3 regions of the Paucibacter sp. M5-1 genome follow, and region 2 is predicted to be linked to each of the others. Evidence: predicted binding sites of a transcription regulator. Region 2 holds the regulator's gene; each other region holds the start of a gene.
What was found. The regulator FNR, encoded in region 2, switches genes on or off when oxygen is low (the NO sensors DNR and NnrR bind a similar motif). The targets are predictions, from matches to a motif close to TTGATNNNNATCAA.
Positions count from the first base shown of each region.

Region 1: a site for FNR is predicted at 2,899-2,912, ahead of O5M90_RS21195 (OmpW/AlkL family protein). Genes of this name have one in related genera too.
Region 3: a site for FNR is predicted at 4,488-4,501, ahead of O5M90_RS00780 (ribonucleotide reductase subunit alpha). Genes of this name have one in related genera too.

Region 1 is NZ_JAPZLM020000001.1:4,451,698-4,461,926, reverse strand. Features, by position in the region: gene ahcY (adenosylhomocysteinase) at 1-1,278, shown strand, start outside; gene O5M90_RS21205 (TlyA family RNA methyltransferase) at 1,285-2,016, shown strand; gene metF (methylenetetrahydrofolate reductase [NAD(P)H]) at 2,013-2,843, shown strand; gene O5M90_RS21195 (OmpW/AlkL family protein) at 2,987-3,601, shown strand; gene O5M90_RS21190 (low molecular weight protein-tyrosine-phosphatase) at 3,695-4,162, shown strand; gene O5M90_RS21185 (hypothetical protein) at 4,405-4,845, shown strand; gene truD (tRNA pseudouridine(13) synthase TruD) at 4,871-5,893, opposite strand; gene O5M90_RS21175 (DUF2970 domain-containing protein) at 6,163-6,348, opposite strand; gene O5M90_RS21170 (DUF6429 family protein) at 6,612-6,848, opposite strand; gene O5M90_RS21165 (hypothetical protein) at 6,965-7,378, opposite strand; gene O5M90_RS21160 (hypothetical protein) at 7,398-7,817, opposite strand; gene O5M90_RS21155 (hypothetical protein) at 7,969-8,298, opposite strand; gene O5M90_RS21150 (hypothetical protein) at 8,390-8,692, opposite strand; gene O5M90_RS21145 (hypothetical protein) at 8,752-9,174, opposite strand; gene O5M90_RS21140 (hypothetical protein) at 9,261-9,539, opposite strand; gene O5M90_RS21135 (hypothetical protein) at 9,592-10,050, opposite strand; gene O5M90_RS21130 (DUF3806 domain-containing protein) at 10,060-10,229, opposite strand, start outside.
Region 2 is NZ_JAPZLM020000001.1:5,643,427-5,653,655, forward strand. Features, by position in the region: gene ccoN (cytochrome-c oxidase, cbb3-type subunit I) at 1-1,070, shown strand, start outside; gene ccoO (cytochrome-c oxidase, cbb3-type subunit II) at 1,084-1,707, shown strand; gene O5M90_RS26635 (cbb3-type cytochrome oxidase subunit 3) at 1,720-1,881, shown strand; gene ccoP (cytochrome-c oxidase, cbb3-type subunit III) at 1,871-2,791, shown strand; gene ccoG (cytochrome c oxidase accessory protein CcoG) at 2,807-4,261, shown strand; gene O5M90_RS26650 (hypothetical protein) at 4,295-4,549, shown strand; gene O5M90_RS26655 (hypothetical protein) at 4,549-4,797, shown strand; gene fnr (fumarate/nitrate reduction transcriptional regulator Fnr) at 4,799-5,533, opposite strand; gene hemN (oxygen-independent coproporphyrinogen III oxidase) at 5,713-7,122, shown strand; gene O5M90_RS26670 (sulfite exporter TauE/SafE family protein) at 7,125-7,829, shown strand; gene icd (NADP-dependent isocitrate dehydrogenase) at 7,934-9,187, shown strand; gene O5M90_RS26680 (cold-shock protein) at 9,245-9,493, opposite strand; gene clpS (ATP-dependent Clp protease adapter ClpS) at 9,716-10,084, shown strand; gene clpA (ATP-dependent Clp protease ATP-binding subunit ClpA) at 10,081-10,229, shown strand, end outside.
Region 3 is NZ_JAPZLM020000001.1:154,810-165,038, forward strand. Features, by position in the region: gene feoB (ferrous iron transporter B) at 1-139, opposite strand, end outside; gene O5M90_RS00755 (FeoA family protein) at 132-428, opposite strand; gene O5M90_RS00760 (ExbD/TolR family protein) at 431-781, opposite strand; gene O5M90_RS00765 (anaerobic ribonucleoside-triphosphate reductase activating protein) at 1,003-1,686, opposite strand; gene nrdD (anaerobic ribonucleoside-triphosphate reductase) at 1,689-1,874, opposite strand; gene O5M90_RS00775 (ribonucleoside triphosphate reductase) at 1,871-3,931, opposite strand; gene O5M90_RS00780 (ribonucleotide reductase subunit alpha) at 4,045-4,452, opposite strand; gene O5M90_RS00785 (putative zinc-binding protein) at 4,553-4,996, shown strand; gene O5M90_RS00790 (SirB2 family protein) at 4,956-5,348, opposite strand; gene O5M90_RS00795 (NnrS family protein) at 5,359-6,558, opposite strand; gene O5M90_RS00800 (hypothetical protein) at 6,558-7,664, opposite strand; gene O5M90_RS00805 (metal-sulfur cluster assembly factor) at 7,661-7,990, opposite strand; gene O5M90_RS00810 (Rrf2 family transcriptional regulator) at 7,987-8,451, opposite strand; gene O5M90_RS00815 (nitric-oxide reductase large subunit) at 8,461-10,229, opposite strand, start outside.

The DNA.
Region 1 (10,229 bases), 1.2 Mb from region 2:
GGCGCGCGCATCACCGGCTCCCTGCACATGACCATCCAGACCGGCGTGCTGGTCGAGACCCTGCAGGCGCTGGGCGCCGAGGTGCGCTGGGCCTCCTGCAATATCTTCTCGACCCAGGACCACGCCGCCGCCGCGCTGGTGGCGGCCGGCACGCCGGTGTTTGCCTACAAGGGCGAGACGCTGGAGGACTACTGGGACTACACCCATCGCATCTTTGACTTCGGCGCCAAGGGCACGGCCGGCGAAGGCCCGAACATGATCCTGGACGATGGCGGCGACGCGACGCTGCTGATGCACCTGGGCCAGAAGGCCGAGAAGGATCTGTCGGTGCTGGCCAAGCCGGGCAGCGAGGAGGAGCGCATCCTGTTCGCCGCGATCAAGGCCAAGATCGCCCAGGACCCCACCTGGTACACCCGCAAGAGCGCCGAGATCATCGGCGTGACCGAGGAAACCACCACCGGCGTGCACCGCCTGAAGGAGATGAGCGCCAAGGGCTCGCTGCTGTTCCGCGCGATCAATGTCAACGACTCGGTCACCAAGAGCAAGTTCGACAACCTCTACGGCTGCCGTGAGTCGCTGGTGGACGGCATCAAGCGCGCCACCGACGTGATGATCGCCGGCAAGATCGCCGTGATCGCCGGCTATGGCGATGTGGGCAAGGGCTCGGCCCAGGCCATGCGGGCGCTGTCGGCCCAGGTCTGGGTCACCGAGATCGACCCGATCTGCGCGCTGCAGGCCGCGATGGAAGGCTACCGCGTCGTGACGATGGAATATGCCGCCGACAAGGCCGACATCTTCGTGACGACGACCGGCAACAAGGGTGTGATCCGCCACGAGCACATGGCCGCGATGAAGCACAACGCCATCGTCTGCAATATCGGCCACTTCGACAACGAGATCGACATCGCCTCGATCGAGAAGTACGAGTGGGAAGAGATCAAGCCCCAGGTCGATCACGTCATCTTCCCGGACGGCAAGCGCATCATCCTGCTGGCCAAGGGCCGCCTGGTGAACCTGGGCTGCGGCACGGGCCACCCGAGCTATGTGATGAGCTCCTCGTTCGCGAATCAGACCATCGCCCAGATCGAGCTGTTCGCCCACAAGGACGCCTATGACATCGGCAAGGTCTATGTGCTGCCCAAGCACCTGGACGAGAAGGTCGCGCGCCTGCAGCTGGTCACGCTGAATGCCCAGCTCAGCGAGCTGACGGACGAGCAGGCCGCCTATATCGGCGTGCCCAAGCAAGGCCCGTTCAAGCCCGACACCTACCGCTACTGAGAGCCGATGCGTGCGGATCAGTTGCTCGTCGCCCAAGGCCTGGCGCCGACGCGCTCGGCCGCCCAGCGGCTGATCGAGAACGGCGCGGCCGAATGGGCCTCCGTCAAGGGCTGGGTCGCCATCCGCAAGGCCGGCGAGGACATCCCCGAGACGGCGCAGTTCCGCATCACCGATGACGCGGAGCTGCGCTATGTCTCGCGCGGCGGGCTCAAGCTCGAAGGCGCGCTGAAGACCAGCGGGCTGGCCCTCAGCGGGCTGACTGTGCTGGACATCGGCCAGAGCACCGGCGGCTTCACCGACTGTCTGCTCAAAGGCGGCGCCGCGCAGGTGGTCGGCATCGATGTCGGCCATGGCCAGCTGCATGCCGGCCTGGCGGGCGACCCGCGAGTGCAGGCCATCGAGGGCATGCATGTGCGGCAGTACCAGCCGGCGCAGCGCTTTGCGCTGATCGTCGGCGACCTGAGCTTCATCTCAATGCTGGGCGAGCTGCCGCGCCTGGCGCCCTGGCTGGCGCCGGGGGGTCAGGTCTTGCTGCTGATCAAGCCGCAGTTCGAGCTGGGGCCCAAGGCCCTGGGCCGCGGCGGCCTGGTGCGCGATGCGGCCCAGTACCCGCTGCTGGAGACCCGGGCGCGCGAGGCCGCAGCGGCGCTGGGCTGGCAGGTGCGCGGCTATTTCGAGAGCGCCATCACCGGGGGTGATGGCAATAAAGAGTTCTTCTTGTGGGCACAACAACCATGACGACCGCTGTCAGTTTCGAATTCTTCCCGCCCAACACGCCGGTGGGCGCCGAGAAGCTGAAGACCGTGGTGCAGGACTTGAGCGTCCTGCAGCCGCAGTACTTCAGCGTCACCTATGGCGCCGGCGGCTCCACCCGCGACAAGACCCTGGCCACCGTGATGGACATCGCGGCGATGGGCCATGAGGCCGCGCCGCATCTGAGCTGCGTCGGCTCGACGCGCGAGAACATTGCCGAGATCCTGGCCACCTACCGGGCCCAGAACATTCGCCGCGTGGTCGCGCTGCGCGGCGACCTGCCCAGCGGCACGGCCACGGCCGGCGAGTTCCGCTATGCGGCCGAGCTGGTGCGCTTCATCCGCGAGACCCAGGGACCGGACTGGAAGATCGAGGTCGCGGCCTATCCCGAGTACCACCCGCAGCAGCGCTACGCGGCGCGCGATCTGCAGCACTTCGCCGACAAGATGCGCGCCGGCGCCAGCGCCGCGATCACGCAGTTCTTCTTCAACCCCGACGCCTATTTCAACTTCGTGGACGAGGTGCGGGCCCTGGGTGTGGACGCCCCCATCATCCCGGGCATCATGCCCTTCCACAACTACGCCCGCATCGCCCAGTTCGCCCAGCGCGACGGCATCGAGATCCCGCGCTGGGTGGCGCTGAAGATGGAAGGCTATATGGACGACGCGGCCTCGATCCGCGCCTTCGGCCTGGATGTGATGACCCGGGTCTGCGAGCGCCTGATTGCCGGTGGCGTGCCGGCCATCCACTTCTATACGCTGAACCAGTCGGCGCTGACCCTGGAGTTGTGCAAACGCCTCAGACTCGGCTGACAAGCTTGAGCCAGCGCAAACTCCACCGGCCCTCCTCGCGAGGGCTTTTTTTCGCTTGCGTCAGATCAAGGGTCGAGCCGGGGCAGACGCCTCCAATAGCTTCATCGGGGCCACGCAGGCCTCATCAACAAGGAGTTATTGACATGTCGTCCAAGAAGTTCGTCCTCGCCACCCTCGCCGCTCTCAGCCTGGCCGGCACCGCCCAGGCCCAGGCCGTGCAAGAGCCCTGGCTGGTGCGTGTGCGTGCCGTGCATCTCGACGCGGCCAATAAGGACAGCACCGGCCTGGGCCTGGCGATCAACAACAAGACCATTCCCGAGCTCGACATCAGCTATTTCTTCACGCCCAATATCGCGGCCGAGCTGGTCCTGACCTATCCGCAAAAGCACGACCTGAAGGCCGGTGGCGCCAAGATCGGCTCGCTCAAGCATCTGCCGCCGACCTTGAGCCTGCAGTACCACTTCGCACCCACCGCGAGCTTTCGCCCCTATATCGGCGCCGGCCTGAATTACACCCGCTTCTCCAGCGTCAACTTCGCGCCGGCCGTGGTCACCGCGCTGGCCCCCAGCGTCAAGAAGAACAGCTACGGCCTGTCGCTGCAGGTCGGCGCCGATATCGAGCTGGCCAAAAACCTCTACCTGAACGTCGACGTCAAAAAGGTGCAGATCGACACCACCGTCTACTCGCACGGCCAGTCGGCCGGCAAGTTCAAGGTCGACCCGCTGCTGGTCGGCGTCGGTCTGGGCTGGCGCTTCTAAGCCCCCCACCCTGAAGAAAAAACGGTGAGGCTCGCCCGCACGGGTGAGCCAGGGACAATCGGCGCCCTGAGACTTCATTTCTGGGGCCTGCCGATGTCCGTTCACCGCATCCTCTTTTTCTGCATGGGCAATATCTGCCGCAGCCCCACCGCCGAGGGCGTGATGCGCGCCAAGCTGGCGGCAGCAAGCCTGGACATCGAGGTGGACTCCGCCGGCACCCATGGCTATCACATCGGCGCGCCGCCCGACCCGCGCAGCCAGCAGCATGCCGCACGACGCGGCTATGAGCTGGGCGCGCTGCGTGCCCGCCAACTCGTCGCGGCAGACTTCGAGCACTTCGACCTCGTGCTGGCGATGGACGGCGACAACCTCGCCCTCGCCGAGCGCCTGTGCCCGCCGGCCCAGCGGCACCGGTTGAAGCTGCTGATGGACTACGCCCCGCTCGCCGGCAGCCCTCATGTGCCCGACCCCTACTACGGCGGCGACACAGGGTTCGAGGAGGTGCTGGATTTGGTGGAAGCAGCCTGCGACGGGCTGATCGCGGCGCTGCGCCATCGGTGAGTGCACCGTCGCTGCAGAGCTGCGGGACGGTTTTGCAGCGGGAAGAGACTAACGCGTGCGGGTTCTTCTGCCGACCTTCAGGCAGGGCCCCCGCTTCAGCCCATGTCAGTTTCGGACGGCCGCCACCCGTGGCGAGGCCCTGGACGACGATTCGCCGGGCCTCCAGGCAAAATCCGGATGATCGGGGCGAGCCTGGCCTCAGGCCTGCCGGGAAGCCCACCTTGAAGAATGGAGCAGCATCAATGGCACTGACGAAGAAGGGCGAGTTCTGGTACGGGACGACGTCCGGCGACACCCAAGCCGAGCTGCGCAGCTACAGCATTGCGAATCGCCATGAAGCCGTCCGTTTTGCCGCGTCCAAATGCGATTGCGGGTGCCGGACCTTCGCGCTGCAGACCGATGAAGCAGCCGGCGTGGCCATCCGCACCTGCACCGACTGCGGGCAGGAACACCTGATGGGCGACAGCGCGGACTACGTTGAAGAAGCCGTGCCCGAGACGCACGAGTGCGTGTGCGAGAACGAGGTGTTCGAGCTGATGTCCGGCGTCTGCGTCTACGAGGGCACACATGACGTGCGCTGGTACTACATCGCTTGCCACTGCGTGGAATGCAATCTGGTCGGGGTCTTCGCAGACTGGAAATGTGAAGCGGGTGATGCGGCGGCCTTCCTCGCCAAGGTATGAGCGGCCGAACCCCGTGAGGGCACCGTCATTCGGCAGCCGCAGACTCGGTGTGCCGCTCAGGCTCCGTGGTGTGGAGGATTTCGTTCAGCACGGACGTGGCGTAAGTCCCGGCGGGCAAAGAGAAGGTGAGCAGCAGTTGATCGGCTTGCGGCCATTCCCATGACAGGTCCACCGGTCTGGCCACCAGGGCGCGGCGTTCCTGGTCCAGACCGGCGTGCTCCATGCCGTTGCACAAGCCGGCGTGACGTTCGGCCACGCCCATTTCCAGGGCCTGCGCCTGATCGGTGGTGATCACGCGGCCCCGTCCCCAGAGCGGTCCGGTGGGCAGTCCCGCCTCGTCCATCACATCACCGGGCAAGGTCTGGCCCCAGAGCCCCTGCTGGATGCGCAGCGCCAGCACCTCATTGAAAACGAAGGAGCGCAGCGCCGACAGGTAGAGGCCCTTTTTCTTCGGGTTGCGCACACGGATCTCACGCGCCAGCATGGCCCGGCCCTGCTCGATGTTGCCGCCGTCATGGCCGAAACGCTGAGCGCCGAAGTAGTTGGGCACGCCACGCGCCGCAGCGGCCTGAAGATTGGCCTCGATGGCCTGAATGGCATTGGGGTCGCCACTCACCTCACGCAGCACGATGCGGAACCGGTTGCCCTGCAGATCACCGGGGCGCAGCTTTTTCACGTGCCGGCTCTGACTCAGCACCTTGAATTCCGGGTGCTGAAGCAGGGTCAGGTCGGGCGTCTCGCCCTTCGGCAGATAGATGCTGAACCACTGACGGGTGATGGCGTAGCGGTCCTTGAGGCCGGCATAGCCCACGTCCCATTCCTGCACGCCAGCGGCCTCGGCCAGCGCTTTGGCGATGAAGGCGGTGTTGGCACCGTTCTTTTCGATGTCCAGCCAGATGTGTTCGCCCGCACCGGAGGGCAGCTGCAGCGGCAGCTCGGTCACGATGAAATCTTCGTTGAGGAATTTCAGCGTGGCGCTGGCGCCGCTGGCCGGGTAAGCCTTGGGCCACTGCGGCAAGGTCGTGTATTGAAGAAGGGCGTCGGTCATGAGCGATCTGACGGCAGCAGCCGTAGAGAGGGAGAGGCTGTCTCGCCCATCGGGCAGTCCAGACCGTGATTCTCCTCTAGCCGCATGCCACGGCCCCGGGCAGGAGCGGAAGTTGCCCCGGCTTGTCACGCCCGAGCTCGACGCGCACGGTCCGCCGCTTTCGCTATTTCTTCTTCTCTTTCTTCTTCTCTTGGTCGCAATGCCACTTGATGGCGAAGATCTTCATCGCGCAGAAGACGGGCAAGAAGGAAGCAGGCGCTTCGTGGCTGCTATTCCCATGCGGAGACTGCCAGGTTCGCCAGCCCCCAGAGCGTCAGCCCGAACAGTGCGGCCAGCAGCACGGCCACGCCGATCAGCGCCAGCGGCTTCGCCTCGGCCAGCTCCCGGCGTGGTGCACCGCCGCCAATGCCGATGAAGCTCCACAACACCATTCGCACATACCGGAACGGACTCATGATCGGACCTCGCTTTCAGGCCAGACTGTGCCAAGCCCAACGCCCAAAACCCAGGCTCAGAATCTGACCGAAAAGAGCGGATCAGATGCGGTCGGCGGGACTGCCCCTGGTCGGGTGGCGAACGCAGCGGTCGCTCGGACCGTGGTCAGCGGATGGCTATGACCAGCCTGAAGCCGGCGCCGTAGTAGCGGGCGGAAGGTGTGCAGCGGGAGCAGACATCTGCGGGGGCCGATAGCCAGCCGCGAAGCTGACATGGAGAGTTGCTACCGAACCGATCCAGCTCCAAAGAATTGTTCGGCCAAAGTCTTGGCTTTTAGTCGACCTGCTTCGGTCAAGTGCACTGACTCTCGGTGCCCTCTAGGGTCTGTGATCAGTCCTTGTTTATGGAGATCGTCCATGACCGAGAAGTCATATCGTTTCCAGACACGGCCGTTGTCGAACTCGAATGCACCGAGTAGCGCGAGCACCGCATCCTGCAATTTCGCGTTGTTGTACTCCATAGATGCACCTCAGATTATTCCTGCAGCGGGCTAGAGATTCGCTGGACTGGGCGGCAAGGTCAATGAGGCGGACCAACGTTTAAGTTCAGCCGGCCGGAGTCGGCTGCAAGGAGTGGTTAGGCCTCATTGGCGCGCTTACTCCGATTGGGGCGCGTGTGAGCAAACAAGGCGAGAACGTGGCGAGCGAGGCCAAACGCTGGAATAGCGACAATAGCCGATGTCGACCTTTGAAAAACGGCGATGGCAATCAAGGCTAAAACGCTGAGCAGTTGGGCGCCAAGGAAAAGCTTCCCTGGCAACGTGGCGAGGAAGGCGCTTCGACGCGCCGGGAAGTCTGCAGTTGAATTTGAAAGGCCAACTGGCAGAGCGCGAAGGGCCTGCGATTCCACGAAACCGGCAAACGCACCCAGCAGTGCGCCGCTAAGAACCGTTGCACCGCTGGGGCTTGTGACCGAGGCAGCCCCAGCAAGAAATACACCCCAAACTGCCATGAAGAACAGCGTGCTGCGAAGAGTGGGAAAGGTGAACATTGAGGCCTAACGTTGAAATTCAGCGGGCGACGGAGGTGTCCGCTGCAATGACCGGTTGGGCCTCAACAGGCACATTGGTCCGTAACTCTTGCAGGATTGCTGTCGCATCGACTTTCTCGGCAAGATAGAAGCGCTCAAGCTCGGTCGAGTAAGTGACGGACAATTCAAGGACGCGCTCACCCTCCAGTTCGTAGATTCGATAAGAACGAATCGACCGCCACGGAACAAGACCAAGCGCGTCGCCTTTTGATCGAACGATGCCGCGAGGGCCTGAGTCCACTGTCAGAGGACTAAACCAATGAATGACGCTGAGTAGCAGCGTCAGTCCGATTCCAAAAGTAGGCGCCACCCAGGCGCGCGCAATCAAGTCGGACAGCGGCGTATCGCTCGTAAAGGCGCGAAAGACGCCGATTGCGAACAAGACGACTGTCAAGATCATCGCAGTGCGGCAGTGCGCCCACGTTGCGAGTTTCCAGGGTTCTTGTCGACGTAGCGTGTTACGCCAAGGCTCGCGCCACTTCATGTTTTTGAGGCCCAACGTTCGCGCTCAGCGGGCGGCGTAGCCGTCCGCTGCAGCAAAAGGTTGGGCCTCATGACCGGCCCTCGTAGAAGTCCGGTGGCAGCGGATGGTCGAAGCGACCGTCATCGTGCTGGAGCGCGAGCGGCGCGACCATTCTGCTCATCCGTTGATAGTAGGCCTCCCACAGCACATGCAGCGCGCCAGCATCTTTGTTCCCAACGAAGCTGCGCACCTGATCAAGAGTCTCTGTGTGCGCAGACTGATGGAAAAACGAAACAAACTCTCCCAACAGCGCGTGGACGTATTTAAGGTCCCGCAGCGACACCGTCACCATCTGGTCTTCAGGAATCGCTTCGATTCCGTACTCGACTCGTTCTTCAATCGTGCTGTGGGTTTTCATGATGCCCAACGTGCAAGCTCAGCGGACGGCGAAGCCGTCCGCTGGAGCGAAGGGTTATGTCGCTGCGCAACGGGGCACCAAGTCAGTTTGCTCATGTTCTCGATTCCGAGGACTGGACACCGCCGACAAATCTGCAGCACCACAGTGCGTTGCGCGTCCATTCACCATTGATCGTCGGATCGTTCCGTTCCGCATGCCCGCTAACGTACAGGTACTCGGCTGTGCCATCGCCATACGCGTTGCGCTCAAACGCGATTACCGCCAGTCCGGCCTCCAGCATGACTTCTCTTCCATCGTCACATTCGACACGATCGGTCTTCGAGAGCAGCACCAGCCCCGAGCCGACGAGTTCGTTGAAGTCAACGCGAATGCGCGGCGGTGATTCAAGCGACATAACGTTGAAGCTGAGCCGCGAGCGGCGGCTTGCCGACGCGAGTCGGCTCGAGCAACTGGTTAGGGCTCAATTCTTTTCGCATCTGGATGCCTCATGTTCGGAAATACCTCTACGCCCACGCTCACATGAAGTTGGGCGGCCAGGCCCATAGCCTCCGGCTCAAGCGTACAGCCCAAGTTCACTGCACCGGGCAGATTGACGATGACAGCCAGGCTCCCTCCCGTTGCATGGAGTTCCTCAGCGAACTCCTCTTTGGTTTGGATCCAATCAAGGACGTCTCGCACCTCATCAAAGAAGTACCTCTTACCCGTTGTGTAGGACTCACGCGACCACATCGTTTCAGTCTTTCCGCGATCACCTACGCTCCACGAGCAATCCGGCTCCTCGGTAAGGCGCTTCGAGATTGCAGCGACAGACCACGACGGGTGCTTGATCAGCACCCGAACTCCATAGAACTCAGATTGCGCATTCGTGGAAGTCATCAGTCTCTTCTCTTGAGCCCTAACGTTCGCGCTCAGCGGGCGGCGTAGCCGTCCGCTGCAGCAAAGGGTTGAGCAATAGCCTTGCCTCATTCATAGAACGATTCTCGATGTACTTCGCTTGCGGCGAATGCGATGGCGCGCTGCAGCTCCGCCAACGAGAACACGACGTCGTGGTCAGATCCATGCAGGACCACCTGCATGCCCAACTCTTCGTCTTCCCGGAACGTCATCAGCGGGTCGGGTGAAGGCATACCATCCGGCCGCGAAACTTCCACATGCATGCCGTCGCCCACGGCCGAGAAGCAGGAGAGGCGCAGGTTGGGCAGGATCTCGGGATCTTGGACGTGCATTTGGCTGCTGCTCAACGTGAAAGCTCAGCGGGCGGCGGAGCCGTCCGCTGCAGTGAAGGGTTGAGCGTCATTTCGGCACGAGCGTCAACCATGCCGATCCATCAACCGCCGTGCCTGATGGAACCACTTGAAACACCGCAGCCTCCGATGAAATCGCCTGATTCGCTGGCACCGGTGTGAAGTCGCCATTCCAACGAGCGTGTAGCTCGTAGTGGACGACACGCGCACCTGAAAGAAAGGCCAGGGACATGACCCCGTCGTCTTTCGATTCCTTGGGAACTATCCGCTCGCAATACTTGACCTGAACGCTCAGCGATTCGCAGATCGTTGAGCGAGGCGTGTACGGGTGAAAGAAGTAGACCTTGTCCCATTGAAACGGCGTCGCCGCAGTTAACCGTAACTCCTGCGCGTTCTGCTCGCGCACGATGCGACCAATGGACTTGCTCACACTACCGGCATCCGAGCAACCGATCGTGACAAGTCCAATAAGAAGGGCGAGTGGTGCCGCTGATTTCATGTTGCTCAACGTGCGCGCTCAGCGGGCGGCGTAGCCGTCCGCTGCAGCAATGGGTTGGGCATCATGATTCGCCACGATGTTGCTTAGCTCATTCGCAAGATGTCGAACATCGATCGCCTCGCCGCGTTCAACTCGCTTCCAAAAGATGCTGAGCACTGCGATCGACAAGCCCGACTGCTGAAAGCGTA
Region 2 (10,229 bases):
AGGAATATGCGGAGCTGGAATGGCCGATCGACATCCTGATCACCGTGGTCTGGGTCAGCTACGCGGTCGTGTTCTTCGGCACGGTGGGCACGCGCAAGGTGCGCCACATCTATGTGGCGAACTGGTTCTTCGGCGCCTTCATCATCGCGGTGGCCTTGCTGCACCTGGTCAACAGCGCGGCGATACCGGTCAGCTGGACCAAGAGCTACTCGGCTTATGCCGGCGTGCAGGACGCGATGGTGCAGTGGTGGTATGGCCATAACGCGGTGGGCTTCTTCCTGACCGCCGGTTTTCTCGGGATGATGTACTACTACATCCCCAAGCAGGCCGGCCGGCCGGTCTACAGCTACCGCCTGTCCATCGTCCACTTCTGGGCGCTGATCTTCACCTATATGTGGGCGGGCCCGCACCATCTGCACTACACGGCGCTGCCGGACTGGGCGCAGAGCGTGGGCATGGTGTTCTCGCTGGTGCTGCTGGCGCCCAGCTGGGGCGGCATGATCAACGGCATCATGACCCTCAGCGGGGCCTGGCACAAGCTGCGCGATGACCCGATCCTGAAGTTCCTGATCGTCTCGCTGAGCTTTTACGGCATGTCGACCTTCGAGGGTCCGATGATGTCGATCAAGACGGTCAATGCGCTGTCCCACTACACCGACTGGACCGTCGGCCATGTGCACAGCGGCGCTTTGGGCTGGGTCGGTCTGATCTCGATGGGCTCGCTGTACCACCTGATCCCGCGCATGTACGGCCGCACCGAGATGTTCAGCAAGCGCGCGATCGAGCTGCACTTCTGGGTCGCGACCCTGGGCATCGTGCTCTATATCGCCGCGATGTGGATCGCCGGCGTGATGCAGGGCCTGATGTGGCGCGCGGTCAACCCGGACGGCACCCTGGTCTACACCTTTGTCGAGAGCGTCAAGGCCACCTATCCCTTCTATGTGATCCGTCTGCTGGGTGGCCTGCTGTACCTGGGCGGCATGCTGATCATGGCCTGGAATGTGGTGATGACGGTGCGTGCCGGGCGACCCGAACCGGTTCGCATCCCCGCCGTGGTGGCGCATGCCTGAGGGAGCAAACACAATGGCTGACAACAACAAACCCGTCGCCGGTCACGAGAAGATCGAGACCAACAACTTCCTGATGATCGTGCTGGTGCTGCTGACCGTGCTGGTCGGCGGCGTCGTCGAGATCGTGCCGCTGTTCTTCCAGCGCTCGACCACCGAGGCCGCACCGGGACTCAAGCCCTATACCGCGCTGCAGCTGGCCGGCCGCGACATCTATGTGCGCGAGGGCTGCTACAACTGCCACTCGCAGATGATCCGGCCCTTCCGCGCCGAGACGTTGCGCTACGGCCACTACTCGACCGCCGGCGAGTTCGTCTACGACCGGCCGTTCCAGTGGGGCAGCAAGCGCACCGGGCCGGACCTGCACCGCGTGGGTGGCAAGTACAACGACGAGTGGCACCGCATCCACCTGATCAATCCGCGCGATCTGGTACCTGAGTCGAACATGCCGGCCTACCCCTGGCTGGCCACCGCGACGGTCGATCCGGCCGAGATGCCGGGCAAGCTGAAGGCGCTGCGCCTGCTCGGCGCACCGTACAGCGATGCCGAGATTGCCGGCGCGGCCGAGGCTGTCAAGGGCCGCACCGAGATGGACGCCGTGATCGCCTATCTGCAGGTGCTGGGCACCGCCGTCAAGTAAAGGAGAAGGCGCATGGATATCAACACCCTGAGAAGCGCGGTGACCCTGCTGCTGCTGCTGATGTTCCTGGCCATCGTGGCCTGGGTCTACAGCCGAAAGCGCGACCAGCGCACCTTTGACGAGATCGCCGAGCTGCCGCTGCAAGGCGAGATGGGAGAGCCCAATGACAAGTGATTTCTTCTCCAACGGCTGGTCCATCTTCGTGGCCGCGAGCACGATCGCGGGCCTGCTGCTGTGCCTGTTCCTGCTGATCATCGCCAGCCGCCGCAAGGTGATGGCCAATGACAACAGCACCGGCCATGTTTGGGACGAGGACCTGAAGGAGCTCAACAACCCGCTGCCGCGCTGGTGGATGGGCTTGTTCGTGCTGACCGTGCTGTTCTCCGGCATCTATCTGGCCCTCTACCCGGGCCTGGGCAGCGCGGCCGGCACGCTGAAGTGGAGCAGCACCGGCCAGTACGAGGCCGAGCAGGCCAAGGCGCGCACCGCGCTGGCGGCGGTCTACGCCCCGTTCAACGCGATGCCGGTTGAGGAACTGGCCAAGAACGGCCAGGCCATGGGCATCGGCGAGCGCCTGTTCGCCAACAACTGCGCCGGCTGCCATGGCTCCGACGCCAAGGGCAGCAAGGGCTTTCCGAACCTGACCGATGGCGATTGGCTCTATGGCGACAAGCACGAGACCCTGATCGAGACCATCAGCAAGGGCCGCAACGGCGTGATGCCGCCGATGGCGGCGGCGTTGGGCAAGCCCGAGGACGTGCGCAATGTGGCCAACTATGTGCTGAGCCTGTCGGGCAGCGCGCACAACTCGATCGCGGCCCAGTTGGGGCGCAGCAAGTTCGGCGTCTGCGCGGCCTGCCACGGCATGGACGGCAAGGGCAACCAGGCCCTCGGTGCCCCCAATCTGACCGACAAGATCTGGCTGCACGGCTGGGGTGAGGACGCCATCGTCGCCATCATCAACAACGGCAAGAACAATATGATGCCGGCCCATGGCGAGCGGCTCAGCCCCGAGCAGGTCCGCGTGCTCGCCGCCTATGTCTGGGGCCTGTCGCGTTCGTCCACTGCGGTGGCGGCCAAGTAAGCGATCCAGCCACTCATGGATAGCCCTCCGCGCAAGGTCATCCCTCTGGTGGCGGCCGATGATGCCGCCATCGAGATGGTGTCGCTCTATCAGGCCCAGCAGAAGATCTACTCGCGTGCCGTCAGCGGCTGGTTCGCCACCTGGCGCTGGGTGCTGGTGTGGGCGACGCAGCTGTTGTTCTACGGACTGCCCTGGCTGGACTGGGGCAGCCGCCAGGCGGTGCTGTTCGACCTCGAGTCGCGGCGCTTCTACATCCTCGGCCTGGTCCTTTATCCGCAGGACTTCATCTACCTGACCGGGCTGCTGCTGATCTCGGCCTATGCGCTGTTCCTGTTCACTGCGGTGGCGGGGCGGTTGTGGTGCGGCTTCGCTTGCCCGCAGACGGTCTATACCGAGATCTTCATGTGGGTGGAGCAGAAGTTCGAGGGCGACCGCGCCAAGCGCATCAAGCTCGATGCAGCGCCCTGGGGCCCCGAAAAACTGCTGCGCAAGGGCGGCAAGCAGGCGGCCTGGATCGCCATCGGGCTGTGGACCGGCTTCACCTTTGTCGGCTACTTCACGCCGATCAAGATGCTGAGCCAGGAGGTCATGAGCCTGGGCCTGGGTCCCTGGGAATGGTTCTGGATCCTGTTCTACGGTTTTGCGACCTATGGCAATGCCGGCTATATGCGCGAGCAGGTCTGCAAATACATGTGTCCTTATGCGCGCTTCCAGAGCGCGATGTTCGACAAGGACACGCTGATCATCAGCTACGACGCCGAGCGCGGCGAGCCGCGCGGCTCGCGCAGCAAGAAGGCCGATCCGGCCGCGCTGGGCCTGGGCTCGTGCATCGATTGCACCCTGTGCGTGCAGGTCTGCCCGACCGGCATCGACATCCGCAAAGGCCTGCAGTACGAATGCATCGGCTGCGCCGCCTGCATCGATGTCTGCGACAGCGTGATGGACAAGATGAGCTATCCGCGCGGCCTGATCCGCTACGACACCGAGAACGGCCTGTCCCAGCATCTGAGCCGCCGCGAAAGGCTGCTGCGCATCTTCCGGCCACGGGTGCTGATCTACGGCGCGGTGCTCTTGCTGATCACCGCCGGCCTGTTCACCAGCCTGGCGCTGCGCGCGCCCTTCAAGGTCGATGTGGTGCGTGATCGCGGCGCGCTGGCGCGCCTGGTCGACGACGGCTTCATCGAAAACGTCTACCGGCTGCAGATCATGAACACCACCGAGGCCGTGCAGCACTACCGCATCGCGGCCGAGGGCCTGCCCGGGCTGGCCACCGCGCAGCCGGTGCGGCTGGAGGTCGGGCCCGCCGAGGCCCGCTGGGTCTCGGTGGCCTTGCGGGTGCCGCCGCAGAGCGCGGCCCAGGCCGGCAGCGGCGCCCATGAGATCCGTTTCGGCATCGAGCGTGAAGCCGGTGCGGCCGGCCAGGCCGCCTATGCGCTGAGCGAGAAGTCCACCTTTGTCGTGCCGCGCTGAGCGTGGCCGACCACCGTCCCGAAGGAGCAATCGATGAGTGAAACGCAAGCGCAAAGCAGCCAAGTGCAGCGCCCCTGGTGGCGCGAATACATGATGTGGCTGGTGGTCGGCGGGCCCAGCGTCGTCGTCGTCGCGTCCTTCGTGACCCTGGGTCTGGCGATCACCCATCCCGACCCGGTCATCGAGGTGGTGCCGGTCCAGGCCAGCGCCGGCAGTGATGCGGCGCCGAGTTCGGCGCAGACCCCGGCAATGAAGGCCCGCAACCATGCGGCCACCGGGGGGCGCTGATGGACGAGCCCTCACGGCGCTCGCGCCTGGTCATGGCGGCCCTGTGGCCCTCGTTCCTGATGGCGGGGCTGCTGGAGGTGCTGGTCTTCAGCCTGCTTGATCCGGCCGCGCTGGCCGAGGCCAGCACATTGTCCGGCACCAGCATCTACACGCTGGGCTTTCTGGGCTTCTGGATCGTGACCGGGCTGAGTTCGGCCCTGAGCCTATGGCTGGCTGGTTTGCCGCCGGCCACGCAGGACCTGCGCTGAATCAGCAGTTGCTGCTGTTCACCAGGCGCTGCAGCCCGGCCTGGTCGAGGATCTGGATCTGGCGCTGCTTGACGTCCAGCAGACCCTCTTCCTGGAACTTCGAGAAGGTGCGCGACACGGTCTCCAGCTTCAGGCCCAGATAGCTGCCGATCTCCTCGCGCGTCATGCGCAGCACCAGGCTGGAGGCCGAGAAGCCGCGCGCCTGCAGGCGCTGGGTCAGGTTCAGCAGAAAGGCGGCCAGGCGCTCCTCGGCCCGCATGCTGCCCAGCAGCAGCATCACGCCATGGTCGCGCACGATCTCGCGGCTCATGATCTTGTGGAACTGGTGCTGCAGATCGGTGAACTCGCGCGACAGCTCCTCCAACTGATCGTAAGGGATCACGCAGACCTGGGAGTCCTCCAGCGCCACCGCATCGCAGCTGTGGCGGTCATTGCTGATGCCGTCCAGCCCCAGCAGCTCGCCGGCCATCTGGAAGCCGGTGACCTGATCGCGGCCGTCCTCGGAGGACACGCAGGTCTTGAAGAAGCCGGTGCGCACCGCATAGAGCGACTGGAAGGCATCGCCGGAACGGAAAAGAGTGTCGCCGCGCGCGACCTGGCGGCGCGTCGCCACCAGGCTGTCGAGCTGCTCCAGATCGGGCTTGGACAGACCCACCGGCAGGCACAGCTCGCGCAGATTGCAGCTGGAGCAGGCGACCTTGAAGGGCTCGATCTTGATGGCGGGGGCGGTGCTCATGCCGCGCATTATGGTCTGCCCGGGGCAGCCGCTCGCTTCGCCGGTGTCCGGGGTGGGCGCAGAGTGGAGGGGTGTCAGCATGATGTTCCTCAAGGTTGTCGTGATTGTTGTCGGGGCCATGCGCAGCAAGCTTGATGCAGGTCAAATGCCCGCCAGCTAGGCTTGGCACAGTGGCGGACATGCCAAACAGCACCACTGCCACAGCTCTCGGAATCAGCGAAGAATTGCTGCGTCGCTACGACGTGGCCGGCCCGCGCTACACCTCCTACCCGACCGCCGATCGCTTCGTCGAGGCCTTCACGGTGGCCCAGTACGAACAGGCGCTGGCCCAGCGCGCCAGCGGCTCGCTGGTCGGTGGCGGCACGCCGCTGTCGGTCTATGTGCATGTGCCGTTCTGCGAATCGGTCTGCTACTACTGCGCCTGCAACAAGGTCATCACCCGCCACCATGAGCGCGCCGGCGAGTATCTGCAGGCCCTGAACACCGAGATGGACCTGACACTGGCCCATCTGGGCCGTGCGCAGACCGTGTCGCAGCTGCATCTGGGGGGCGGCTCGCCGACCTTTCTGAGCGATGCCGAGCTGAGCCAGCTGATGCTGGACCTGCGCAGCCGCTTCAAGCTGGCGGCCGGCGCCGAGATCTCGATCGAGGTCGACCCGCGCACCGTCACCGAGCAGCGCCTGGCGCATCTGCGCAGCCTGGGCTTCAACCGGCTGAGCTTCGGCGTGCAGGACTTCGACGCCGAGGTGCAGAAGGCGGTGCACCGCATCCAGAGCTTTGACAGCGTGGCCAGCCTGATGAGCCAGGCCCGCGCGCTGGGCTTCGAGTCGACCAATGTCGACCTGATCTACGGCCTGCCGTTGCAGACGCCCGAGTCCTTTGCCCGCACCGTCGCCCAGGTCGCGGCGCTGCGGCCCGACCGCATCGCGCTCTACGGCTATGCCCATCTGCCGCAACGCTTCAAGCCGCAGCGCCGCATCGACATCACCCAGCTGCCGCCGGCCGCCGACAAGCTGCACATGCTCTCGGGGGCGATCAGCGGTTTCATTGCCCAGGGCTACAGCTATATCGGCATGGACCATTTCGCCTTGCCGACCGACTCGCTGGCGGTGGCCAAGCGCCAGGGGCGCTTGCACCGCAATTTCCAGGGCTACAGCACCCAGGCCGACTGCGATCTGATCGGGCTGGGTGTCTCGGCCATTGGCCGGGTCGGTGCCACCTACAGCCAGAACGCCAAGACCCTGCCCGAGTATTACGACGCGCTGCGCCAGGGCCAACTGCCGGTGGTGCGCGGCCTGGCGCTGACGCGCGACGACCTGCTGCGCCGCGCGATGATCATGGCGCTGATGTGCCAGGGCCGGGTCGAGTTCGAGTCGATCGAGCTGGCCCATCTGATCAAGGTGGGCGAGTACTTCCGACCCGAACTGGAGCGGCTGGCCCCGCTGCAGCAGGCCGGCATGGTCACGATCACGCCGGACGCGATCGAGGTGACGGCGCTGGGCTGGTACTTTGTGCGGGCCGTCGCGATGGTGTTCGACCGTTATCTGCAGGCCGATCGCACAAGAGAGCGCTTTTCTAAGATCATCTGAGCATGGATGCAGCGCTTGCCGGCTCGGCCCTGCTGATGGGCCTGGCCGGTTCCCCCCATTGCCTGGCGATGTGCGGCGCGGCCTGCGCCGGCCTGAGCGGCGGCGCGCCGCGCGCGATGGCTTCGTTCCAGTTCGGCCGCTGGCTCAGCTATGCGGCCGGCGGTGCGCTGGCGGCCGCCAGCGTCGGCTGGGCCGCGCAGCTGGGTCAGGCCACCGCGGTGCTGCGGCCGCTGTGGCTGATGGTGCATCTGGCGGCGCTGGGCCTGGGGCTCTATCTGCTGTGGCGCGGGCGCCAGCCGGCCTGGCTGGAAAACCTCGGCCAGCGGGTGTCGCGCGAAACCAGCGTGTCGCTGGCGGGATTGCGGCCCGGCCAGGCGGCGCTGGGCGGGGGGCGACCCACCCGCGCGCTGCTGGGCGGCCTGGGCTGGCTGGCCTGGCCCTGCGGCCTGCTGCAGTCGGCCCTGGTGGTGGCGGCGCTGGCCTCGGGGCCGGCGCAGGGGGCGCTGGTGATGACGGCCTTCGCCGCCGGCTCCGGCCTGGGCCTGGTGCTCGGGCCGGCGCTGTTGCGCCGCCTGTTCGGCGTCGGGGAGGGCGGCCTGGTCTGGGCGATCCGGCTGGCCGGGCTGGGTCTGGCGGCGGCCTCGGTTTTCGCGCTGGGCCATGGGGTCTGGGTGCAGATCGCCGACTGGTGCGGCCGCGCTTTCTGAGCCCAACACTTATATAAGACTTGAGCCCGTCGCCGGACTTGCCGGCATAGAATCGGCGCCTCAGTCGTTTCACCCCCTTGCGCTTTGCGCGGAGCAGACCACACATGTATCAACACATCAAGGTGCCCGAGGGCGGGCAGAAGATCACCGTCAACGCCGACTTCTCCCTGAATGTGCCCGATCAGCCCATCATTCCCTTCATCGAGGGCGATGGCACCGGTTTCGACATCACGCCGGTGATGATCAAGGTGGTCGATGCGGCGGTGGCCAAGGCCTACGGCGGCCAGAAGAAGATCCACTGGATGGAGATCTATGCCGGCGAGAAGGCCACCCAGGTCTACGGCCCCGATGTGTGGCTGCCGGCCGAGACGCTGGAGGTGCTGCGCGAGTATGTGGTCTCGATCAAGGGGCCGCTGACCACGCCGGTCGGCGGCGGCATCCGTTCGCTGAACGTCGCGCTGCGCCAGGAACTGGACCTGTATGTCTGCCTGCGCCCGGTGCAGTATTTCAAGGGCGTGCCCTCGCCGCTGAAGGAGCCCGAGAAGACCCATATGGTGATCTTCCGCGAGAACTCGGAAGACATTTACGCCGGTATCGAGTACGAGGCCGAGAGCGACAAGGCCAAGAAGCTGATCAAGTTCCTGCAGGAGGAAATGGGGGTCAAGAAGATCCGCTTCCCCAATACCTCGGGCATCGGCATCAAGCCGGTCTCCCGCGAGGGCACCGAGCGCCTGGTGCGCAAGGCCATCCAGTACGCCATCGACAATGACAAGCCCAGTGTCACCATCGTGCACAAGGGCAATATCATGAAGTACACCGAGGGTGGCTTCCGTGACTGGGCCTACAGCCTGGCGCAAAAGGAATTCGGCGCCGAGCTGATCGACGGCGGCCCCTGGTGCAAGTTCAAGAGCCCGAAGAGCGGCAAGGACATCACGATCAAGGATTCGATCGCCGATGCCTTCCTGCAGCAGATCCTGCTGCGCCCGGCCGAGTACTCGGTGGTCGCGACGCTGAACCTGAACGGCGACTACATCTCCGACGCGCTGGCCGCCCAGGTCGGCGGCATCGGCATCGCGCCCGGCGCCAATATGTCGGACTCGGTGGCCTGCTTCGAAGCCACCCATGGCACCGCGCCGAAATATGCAGGCAAGGACTATGTGAACCCGGGCAGCGAGATCCTGTCGGCCGAGATGATGCTGCGCCATATGGGCTGGACGGCCGCCGCCGACCTGATCATCAGCGCGCTGGAAAAGGCCATCGCCAGCAAGAAGGTCACCTATGACTTCGCCCGCCTGATGGACGGCGCGACCCAGGTCTCCTGCTCCGGCTTCGGCCAGGTCATGATCGATCAGATGTAAAACCCCCATCCGGCACCTCCCGGTGCCGGATCTGGGCAGTGCCGCATCAGTGCCGCTTCAGGCGGCGCGCAGCGCCTGGCCTTCCGGTATCAGCTCGGCCTCGTCCAGCGGGCGGATGTTCTGTGCTAGTTGGCCCTTGGGGCCTTGCACCAGATCAAAGCTGACCCGGCCACCCTGGCGCAGCGTGCGAAAGCCTTCCATCTGGATGGCCGAAAAATGGGCGAATACATCCTCGCCGCCCGCCTCCGGTTCAAGAAAGCCGAAGCCCTTGGCGTCGTTGAACCATTTCACCGTTCCTACTGCCATAACCGTCTCCACCCCACTGGTTTTTGTACCGGCGGGATTCTCAAAGCGCGGTCCACCGGCTGTCAATTCAGGGCCTGCCCGGGGGGTAGTTGTACGGAGAGGGTGGGGTCGGGCGTTGAAAAGGCGCGCAGCTCGCCCCCATATCCCGGAGTGCTTGTGGAATGCTTGACGGAAGATCCCCTTGCAGCGGCGCGCTCCGGCCCCACTCTATAGAATCAGCCTATGCCCGATCTACCCAACAAGCCCCCCGAACCGCCGGTGAAAACCCCGGGCGTCGGGCCCGGCCGCGACGATGCGGACGGCACCACCACGCTGGAACGGGTGGCGCAGAAAACCGAGCCGCCGCGCCTGTACCAGGTGCTGCTGCTCAATGATGATTTCACGCCCATGGAGTTTGTCGTCATGGTGCTACAAGAGTTTTTTCGCCATGACTTGGATACTGCAACCCAAATCATGCTGAAAATCCACCATGAGGGCCGGGGCGTTTGCGGTGTGTTCACCAAGGACGTGGCGGCCACCAAGGTTGAGTTGGTGCTGGCCGCCGCAAGGCGAGCCGGCCATCCCCTGCAGTGCATTATGGAGGCCGCATGATTGCGCAAGAGCTTGAAGTCAGCCTGCACATGGCGTTTGTCGAAGCGCGTCAGCAGCGTCACGAATTCATCACCGTCGAACACCTGCTGATGGCCTTGCTGGACAACCCGTCTGCGGCCGAGGTGCTGCGGGCCTGTTCGGCCAA
Region 3 (10,229 bases), 5.5 Mb from region 2:
CGGTGACGCCGGCGTAGTTTGCTACCTTCTGATGGCTTCCCGTGAGGCGGTTGAACAGGGCTGTCTTGCCGCAGTTGGGGTTGCCCACCAGCGCCAGCAGCCGACCCGGCGGGTGAAGGTGAATGACGGATTCATGCATGGCTTCTGCCTTCTTCGGCGGGTGGGTTGGCGGTTTCAACCGTCACGCAGGCCGCCTCCTCCCGCCGCAGCGCGAAAGTGGAATCACCCACGCGCACCACCAGCGGGTCGTTTCCGGGTAACCCCCGCGCCAACACGCTCACCCACTCGCCGGGCCAGAAGCCTATCTCTTCCAGTCGCGCGAGCCACTCCGGTGCGCCTGCCGGCGTGCTCAAGCTGACCACTCGCATGGGCCGATGCAGATCCAGCGTGTCCAGTGTGATCGGGATGCGGGTGCTGTTGCTGCGCATCTTCAGTTCCCCGGCTCGGCCACCAAGCCGAGCTTCGGTATGCCCGAGCGCTGCACGGCGGCCATCACCTGCGCCACGCACTCGTATTGCACCTTGCGATCACTACGGGCAATCACCTCGGGCTGCAGACGCTGTGGCGATAGCGTGTGCTGATCTTCGGGCGGGGCATCCAGGGCGTCGTCGCGGCGCACTGAGCGGTAGACCAAGGCGCACAGATCCGGCGCGGCCTGGCCAGAGGATCGGGCGGCGAGCACATGCGCAAGGCTCTGCTGCGTGCGGCCGGCTGCGGTGTGGCGGTCGTTGACTTGGCGTGAGAAAAAACTCAACCGTTCGCGGTAGTAAAGCTCCAGCACGTACAGACCCTGGCAAGGATGAAGGAAACGCCTGGTCCCGTGCGTGAAAACTGGCGGTGGCTGGTCTGCGGCTTCGGCGTAATAGGGACCTTTATTATCCGTAAGGAATGACACGATTGAGCACACTGGACACGCTGAATCGCCACATTGCGGTTGACTTTGATCGACAGCAATAGCTGACGATTGAGGCCTTGCAGCGTCCCGTCAAACCAGGAGCCGGTCTAGCGCTGACAGAAGCTCTCGAACAATGTGGTGATGTCGCAGATCTCCTCGGATGTCAGCGACGTGGCGGGCACTCCATTGATGCTCGCGCGCTGCACTGCCCAATGGCGAACGCCTAGCGCTGCCAGCTTGCGGGCCAATTGCAGCAGCTCGTGCAGAGGGTACAAACTCGGGTGCCAAGTGGTGCGGCACTCATAGGCCACGCCGCTGCTAAGGACCAGCTGTAGCGCCGCTTGGACCTTGGCGCTGCTGCCTGGCACGCCGCTGATCGCATCGATCTTGTCCAGTGGCGCCTTGATGTCCAGGCCCAGCCAGTCGATCAGCGGAAGCACGGCGGCCAGCCGCCCGGGGTAGGCGCCGGCGGTGTGCAGGCCGACCGCGAAGCCGAGCGCACGAACCTCGGCGATGGCCGCAGGCAGGGCGGCCTGCAGTGCTGGTTCGCCGCCAGAGAACACCACGCTGTCGAGCAGGCCGCGGCGGCGCTTCAGAAAGGCCAACACGGCGTCCCATGATTGCGCCGTCGGCGCGTCGGCAAGCAGCAGACCCGGGTTATGGCAATAGCTGCAGCGCCAGGGGCAGCCCTGCAAAAACACCACTGCCGCGAGGCGACCCGGAAAGTCGATCGTGGTCAGTGGCGTCAGGCCGCCAACCCGCAACGTGGCGGCGGCTTGGCTCAGGTGGATGGTCACGCGGCCCTGCGCGGGCCGGGCTCGGCGAAGAAGCGGCGCTCCTCATGCTCGCCCTGCTTGCCGGTGTTGAAACTCGAGACTGGCCGGTGGTAGCCCATTACGCGCGTCCAGACTTCGCAGGGTTGACGCTCATCGTCGCGCAGCGCGATGGCTGTTTCGGTCATCGGGGTAGGGTGGATCATTGCAGAGTCTCCTTGGTGGTTGAACAGGGGATGGAATCGTTGGCGGCGGCCCGGCGGCGCTTCTGTTCGAGCCGCTCTTCATCGCAAGCGGGGCAGAAAGGGTGTTCTCCGGCCAGATAACCATGGCTCGGGCAGATCGAGAAGGTCGGCGTGACCGTGATGTAAGGCAGGCGGAAGCGGCTCAGCGCGCGCCGCACCAGTTCGCGGCACGCAGCGCCACTCGAGACGCGCTCACCCATATAGAGATGCAGCACGGTGCCGCCGGTGTACTTGGCCTGCAGCGCCTCCTGGCGTTCCAGCGCCTCGAAGGGGTCGTCGGTGAAGCCGACCGGCAGCTGCGAGGAGTTGGTGTAGTAGGGACGGTCTGCGCTGCCGGCCTGCAGGATCTCTGGCCAGCGTTTGCGGTCCTCGCGGGCGAAGCGGTAGGTCGTGCCCTCGGCCGGCGTCGCCTCCAGGTTGTAGAGGTGGCCGGTTTCTTCCTGGAACTCGACGATGCGGGCGCGCACATGGTCGAGCAGGCGCAGCGCCAGCGCATGGCCGCGCGCGTCGGTGATGTCGTAGGCGTCGGCGCTGAAGTTGCGGATCATCTCGTTGAGGCCGTTGACGCCCAGGGTCGAGAAATGGTTGCGCAAGGTGCCCAGATAGCGCTTGCTGTAGGGAAACAGGCCCTGGTCCATCAGGCGCTGGATCAGCTCGCGCTTGAGTTCCAGGCTCTGCCTGCCGAACTCAAGAAGTCGGTCCAGCGCAGCCAGCAGGCCAGCCTCGTCGCCGCAGTGCAGATGGCCCAGGCGCGCGCAATTGATCGTGACCACACCGATGCTGCCGGTCTGTTCGGCGCTGCCGAACAGACCGTTGCCGCGCTTGAGCAGCTCGCGCAGGTCCAGCTGCAGCCGGCAGCACATCGAGCGCACCATATTCGGCTCCAGCTCCGAGTTCACGAAGTTCTGGAAGTAGGGCAGGCCGTACTTGGCCGTCATCTCGAACAGTGCGGCGGCGTTCTCGGATTCCCAGGGGAAATCGGGTGTGATGTTGTAGGTCGGGATCGGGAAAGTGAAGACCCGGCCTTTGGCATCGCCGGCCGTCATCACGTCGATGTAAGCGCGGTTGATCATGTCCATCTCGAGCTGCAGATCGCCGTAGGAAAACGGCATCTCCCGGCCGGCAATCACCGGCACCTGCTCGCGCAGGTCCGCTGGGCAGGTCCAGTCGAAGGTCAGGTTGGTGAAGGGCGTCTGCGTGCCCCAGCGCGAGGGCACGTTGAGGTTGTAGACCAGCTCCTGGATGCACTGGCGCACCTCGGCGTAGCTCATGCGATCGGCACGCACAAAGGGCGCCATATAGGTATCGAAGGAAGAGAAGGCCTGCGCACCGGCCCACTCGTTCTGCAAGGTGCCGAGGAAATTGACGATCTGGCCGACCGCCGAGCTCATGTGTTTGGGGGGGCCGGCCTCGACCTTGCCCGGCACGCCGTTCAGGCCTTCGTGCAAGAGCGTGCGCAGCGACCAGCCGGCGCAGTAGCCGCTGAGCATGTCGAGATCGTGGATGTGCAGGTCGCCGTCTCGATGGGCCTGGCCGATCTCGGGTGCATAGACATGCGAGAGCCAGTAGTTGGCCGTCATCTTGCCGGACACATTGAGGATCAGGCCGCCCAGCGAATAGCCCTGGTTGGCATTGGCGTTGACGCGCCAGTCGTCGCGGTTCAGGTACTCGTTGATCGAGCGCTCGACATCCACCAGGGTCTTGCGATCCTCACGCAGCCGCGCATGCTGCTCGCGGTAGACGATGTAGGCGCGCGCGGTCTTCAGATGATTGGACGCGATCAAGGTCTGCTCGACGATGTCCTGGATCTGCTCGACGCCGGGTGCCTGACCGTGGAAGCGGTGCGCCAGCACCTTCAGCACGCTGGCGCACAACAAGGCCTGTTCGTCGGCGCCGTACTCGCCGCTGGCAATGCCGGCGCGTTGCAGTGCCAGCGCGATCTTCTGGGCGTCGAAGGCCGCGTGGCGCCCATCGCGCTTGAGAACCTGGGCGGGAAGGCTGGCATGGATGTTTGACATGGATGGTTCTGAACACTAGATATGGTGCGCAGCCTATCCTTCAAACACTAAATGTGGATTTGCGCTGACGCAAACTCCCGATTCGAACTGGCGCCGCAGGCGCCACGGCGGGGTCAGCCGAAACTCAGCGGGCGGCCTTCGATGTCCAGTGCCAGCAACCCCTCAAGCTGGCCGCTGCGGATGCGCTCGACCATGGTGCGCAGCGCCTGCTCGATGCGGGCCTCGGTCGCCGGCTTGCCGCCCTGGCCGGACAGGGCGGCGATGAAGACAACCTGCCAGGGTGGCCCGGCCTTGGCGGACTCGGCACGCAAGGCCTCGAAGCTGCCGAGCTCTGCAGGCGCCTTGTCCACGCAGACCCGTGGTGAGAGCGTGCCGCCCTGGCCGCTGGCAAAACGCTCACGCTGCTCAGGACTGGGGTCCTCGGGCAGTTCGGCCGTCGTGAAGACGAAGAGCAGTCGCTGGGGCTCGGCCTGGAGGGTGGCGCCGCGCAGGAGCAGCTCGAAAGGTGTGTCGCTTGTCATGGGCGCAAGCGTCGCGCCTGTCGCGTCCAGAGGGTTTGCTCTGGATCAAGACAGCATCGCGGATTCGCTGCGCCAATATCAAAAACTGCGGAAGGTTTGGATGACAAGCAGCACACCCGTCCCCGCCAGGCGCCCACTGCCCCTGGTGTATTCCTGCTCGGGCTGCTCCAGTGCGGCCCAGCTGGCCAACTATCTGGCTCTGCGCCTGGACCGCGAGGGCGAAGCCGAGATGTCCTGCATTTCCGGTGTCGGCGGCAATGTGCGCAGCTTGGTGCGCCGTGCCCGCGATGCGGCTGCCGAGGGCAGGCCCATCATTGCCATTGATGGCTGTGCGCTGGCCTGCGCCAAGCAGTGTCTGGCCGAGCGCAGTGTCGCGCCGACCTGGCATCTGCTGCTGGCATCGTCGGGCGTCGCCAAGCGCTACCACGCCGATTTCGACACTGCACAGGCGGAGCAGATCTATCCGGTGCTGGTCGAGCAGGTGCAGGCGCTGCGTGACGCGCCTATCCCAGGTAGATCCACCACCCCAGCGGGTTCTTGCTGATCGCCACCGAGGCGATCCAGCCGACGGTTGCCAGCGCTGCGAGCCAGGCGGTCGCGCGCAGCGCCAGTGGCCGGCCGGGTTTCAGCGCCAGCATGCCCAGCGCGATATAGAGCAGCAGGCCGAGGAGCTTGGCCAGCAACCAGGGCGCCTCGAGCGGCGATAGCCGCAGCATCCAGGCCAGCGCGAGCGCCGACAGCAGCAGCACCGAGTCGACCAGATGGGGCAAGGTCCTGGCCGGCCGGCTGCCGACCCAGGCAGCGCCCAGCAAGGACCCGAGGCCGCGCGCGAAGAAGCCGCTGACCGAGAGCAGCACGGCGCCCTGGTGCAGGGTCTTGATCGTTAGATAGTCCATGGCCGGATTCTCAGCCCGGCCGGCCATCGAGGCGGGCGCGCGTCAGGATCGGCCAGTAGCGCAGCGCGTAGAGCGCGAAGCCGGCCGACCACAGCGCGGCCGACAGCAGCACCGCGTGGACGGTCTGCGCCGGCGCCAGCAGCGGCCAGCCGACACGCACGACAGCGGCGGCCGCGACCAGCGCGTAGCTCGCCACATCGCCCCGGCTGGCCCGCAGCAGCCGGCCGGTGTGGCCCAGAGCGGTGCGCGTCATCATGCCGATGACCAGCCCGCCGATGGCGCCCAGGGTCAGCGCGTGGGTCGCCAGCGTCGGGGCCAGCAGGCCCAGCGCCGCCAGGCCGCGCAGCAGCAGGTGCAGCGGGATCCACAGATAGGCCAGATGCAGCACCCAGACCAGCGGCGTGCGCAGCGTCTTCAGCGGCTGCCACAGCAGCCAGCGCGCCAGATGGGCGGCCGAGCAGACGCCGGCCAGCAGGGCCAGCGGCAGGCCGCCCAGCCCCAGCCCATCGCCGGCCAGCAGCGCCAGCGTGCCGCCCAGCGCGGCCTGTTCCAGCCAGGGCCGGCGCGTCGCATTGGCGCCGGGCACGCCGTTGTTGGTGAACATCGGGATCACGCGGCCGGCCATCACCGCCATGATGAAGAGTACGACATCGAGCCCCAGCTGGATGCCGACCCAGCCGGGCAGCTGCAGCAGGCCCAGCTGGCTCAGGTGCACGCCGGCCTGGGCCAGAGTCAGCAGCGCCAGCAGGCCGATGAAGAAGTAGTTGCGGTGGTTGCGGGCGGCGATGAAGGGCAGGGCCAGCGCGATCGTGGCCAGCAGCGGGAAGGCGATATTGACCAGGGCTGCCGCCCAGCCCCAGGGCGTCAGCACCAGCACGCGGCCGGCCAGCCACAGCCCCGCCAGTGCGGCCAGCGCGGCACCGGTGGGTGTCGGGCGATTGCTCCAGTTGCGGCCGGCGGTGAACAGAAAGCCCACCAGCACGGCCAGGGTGAAACCGAACAGCATCTCGTGCGCATGCCATAGCGGCCCCTGCAGATAGGCCTGCGATCCCAGCAGACCCGCGAACTGCAGCGCCCACAGCGCGATCGACAGCGCGGCGAAGCCGCTGGCCAGCAGGTAGAAGGGGCGGAAGCCGAGCTGCCAGAGCGCGAAGGCCGGTGCAGCCGCCGGGCGTGGGGGTTCCTCGATCTTGATGAATGACGCAGCCATCATGGCAACTTTCTGGCGCCGGTGGCGCCATGGCGGCGGCGCCACGCGAACGCGGCGCCGATCAGGGTCAGGGCAAACAGTGCGAGGGCGCCGGCATTCAGGCCGGCTCCCCAGGCACGCAGCGAGTCGTTCACGAAGCCACCGCCCAGCCGCAGCAGCAGGGACAGATGCAGAAGCGCCAGCGGCAGGTAGAAGGCCGGTCCGAACTGCAGCTTGATGCGGGCCACGGCCGGCAGGATCACCGGCGCATGGCCCATCATCATGCTGACGATGAAACCCAGCCCCAGCGCATGCAGGGCGGTGTCGCGGGCTGTGTGAAAGCCCAGCGCCGTGGCGGCCCAGGCCAGGCCGGCCAGCGCCAGCCAGACATAGCCGCCGAGCAGGCAGACCGCCATATAGCGGCTCAGGCCCTGGGCGAAGACCGTGCGGCGGGCGATGTCGAACAACAGCAGCCACAGGGCCAGCATCGCGAGGGCGGCGCCATAGAGCAGCGCTGACAGCGCCGCGCCCAGCAGCAGGGCGGCGAGCACCAGATACAGCGAGGCCTCGGCGCCGGGCCGGCGGCGCATCAGCCGCGTCATCTCCAGGCGCTCGGCCGCGATGGTCAGCACCAGGAAGGCGAACCAGCAGCGCAGCACGGCGTCGGCCGCGATGCCGGCCGCAAACAAGGCATTGCCGGCCAGCCAGGCCAGCGCGCCGAGCAGCAGCAGCGCGGTGTGCGCGGCCGGTTGGCGCCGCACGACGACGAGGTTGACCGCGACGAAGGCCAGCGCCGCCAGCGCAGCCAGCCCCGCAGCGGCGGCGCCGTAGCCCAGCAGCCAGCACAGGCCGGCCAGGCCGGACATGAACGGCCCGATGAAGGCGGCGCGGTGGCGCAGCGCCACCGCCCGCTCGATCGCGATCACGGTCCCCAGGAAACCGCCGCTCATCAGCGCCGCGTGCTCGAGGCCGGCGTGGCTCAGCCAGAGGGCATCGCTCAGCGGCAGGCCGGCGCGCAGCAGGCCCCCGGCCACGCCGCCCAGCAGCGACAACGCCACCAGAGCCAGCAGCAGCGGCCGCGCCAGCCGGGCGGATGCCGCAGGATGGAGCGCGCGGCGCGGTCTCACCAGCGCATGAAGCGCTTGGCCCGTTCGCTCATGCGATCGGTGCTCCATGGCGGCTCCCAGACCAGTTCGACCTCGATCGCCAGCGCGGCCGGCACCACCCGGTCCAGCTCGGCCTCGACCTCGTCGATGATGACGTCGGCCACCGGGCAGGCCGCCGAGGTCATCGTCAGACGCACATGGACCTTGTCGGCGCCGACCTCGACGCCGTAGATCAGGCCCACATCGACGATGCTCATCGCCACCTCCGGGTCGACCACGCGGCTCAGCGCGTCGACGAGGGGCTGGCGCAGATCCTCCGGGCCGCTGTAGGGGAAGGGCGTGTTCATGACGACGGACGCGCGGTGCGCGCAGCGGGCTCGATGAACAGCATCCGCGCCAGGGCCTGGCGGTTGTGCACCAGGTCGGCCAGGGTGTAGCGGTCCAGCACCTTGTAGAAGGCATCGACCGCCTCGCCCATCACGTCGCGCAGCTTGCAGATCGGCGTGATGGCGCAATGCCCGCCCTCGGCGCTGAAACACTCGGCGGGCAAGGCCGCGCCCTCGGTCAGGCGCACGACGGCGCCGACGCCGATCAGCTCGGGCGCCAGCCCCAGCTCCAGCCCGCCGCCCTTGCCGCGCACATTGGCCAGCCAGCCGGTCTTGCCGAGAAAATGCACGACCTTGGTCAGGTGGTTCTCCGAGATCGCGAAGCTGGCGGCGATCTCGGCAATGGTGGCGCGCCGGCCCGGCCGGGCGGCCAGGTAGATCAGCACGCGCAGCGCGTAGTCGGTGAAGCTGGTGAGTTTCATGGCGGAGGGTCAGTTCAGGCTCGGTGCCGCGCGGCGCACCGGCTCGGGGGGCGGCCGGCGCAGCAAGCGCATGGCATAGGCCGCCAGCATAAGCGCGCCGGCCGCGAACAGCATGTCACCGGGCACACGCAGCCAGACCAGGGCCTCCATCACCGGCGAGTGGATGATCTCCGGCGAGCGGGCGTACCACAGGCCGCGGCTGACGCTGGCCCAGGCCTGGTAGATGCCGGCCGGCAGCAGCGACAGGAAGACCATCATCGCCAGCCCGAGGTTCAGGCCCCAGAAGGCGGGCTTGAGCAGGTGGTCGGCATGCAGATGGCGCGCATACAGGCCGCGCAGGCAGAACAGCATCAGGCCGATGCCCAGCATGCCGTAGACGCCGAACAGCGCCGCATGGCCGTGGGCCGCCGTCATGTTCAGCCCCTGCACGTAGTACAGCGAGGCGGGCGGGTTGATCGCGAAGCCCAGCACGCCGGCGCCGACGGTGTTCCAGAAACCGACCGCGACGAAGCACAGGATCGGCCACTTGTAGGCGGCCAGCCAGGGCATGGACTTCGAGCGGCGCCAGGTCTGCAGCGCCTCCAGCCCGATCAGGGTCAGCGGCACGACTTCCAGCGCCGAGAACACCGCGCCGACGGCGATCACCGAGGTCGGTGTGCCGGTGAAGTAGAGATGGTGCAGGGTGCCGAGGATGCCGCCGAACAGGAACACGATGGTCTCGGCAATGATGGCGCGGTTGGCGCTGGCCGAGCGCACCAGGCCCAGCTTAGTGAAGATCAGCGCGACCACGGCGGTGGCGAAGACCTCGAAGAATCCCTCCACCCACAGATGCACCAGCCACCAGCGCCAGTACTCGACCATCGAGTAATGGGTGTGCTGGCCCCAGGTCAGCGACGAGGCATAGAAGCCGCCGATGCAGGTGGCCGACAGGAAGACCATCGCGATCAGGCCGCGGGTCTCGGACGGCTTGGTCAGCGCCGGCCACAGCGCGCGGCCCAGCAGCAGGACCCAGAACAGCAGGCCGGCGAACAGCAGCAGCTGCCAGACGCGGCCCATGCTGGTGAACTCCAGGCCCTGATTGCCGAGCCAGAAGCTGAAGTCGACGCCGCGGTGCTGCAGGGTGCCCAGCCAGCCGGTGACGGTGGAGCCGACGACGACGAAGATCAGCGCCCAGAACAGCAGGTCGACGCCGAGCTTCTGCCACTTCGGCTCGCGGCCCGACAGCAGCGGCGCGATGTAGAGGCCGGTGGCCAGCCAGGCGGTGGCGATCCAGAAGATGCCGACCTGGGTGTGGACGGTGCGGCTGACCACATAGGGCAGCAGCTCGGCCAAGGGCAGGCCGAAGAAGCTCTGGCCCTCGACCGCGTAATGCGCGGTGATGACGCCCATCGCGATCTGCAGCAGCATCAGGCCGACGACCGCGAAGAAATACTTGCGGGTAGCCTTCATCGAGGGTGTTGCCACCGCACCCAGCAGCGGATCGGCGCTGGGCGGCTCGGCCTCGGGCTCATGCTTGTTGCTGCCGTGCAGCCACAGCATCGCGGCGATGCCGGCCAGCAGCAGCACGATGCTGACCATGGACCAGATCGCGGCCGAGCTCGACAAGGTGTTGCCGACCAGCGGCTCGTGCGGCCAGTTGCTGGTGTAGGAAAGCCCGGTCTCGCCGGGCCGGTCCGTCACGGCGGCCCAGGAAGCCCAGAAGAAGAAGGCGGTCAGCGCCTGGCGATCGCTGGCCTCGGGCAGGGCGCCGGCCGTCATCGCATACTGCTCGCGCAAGG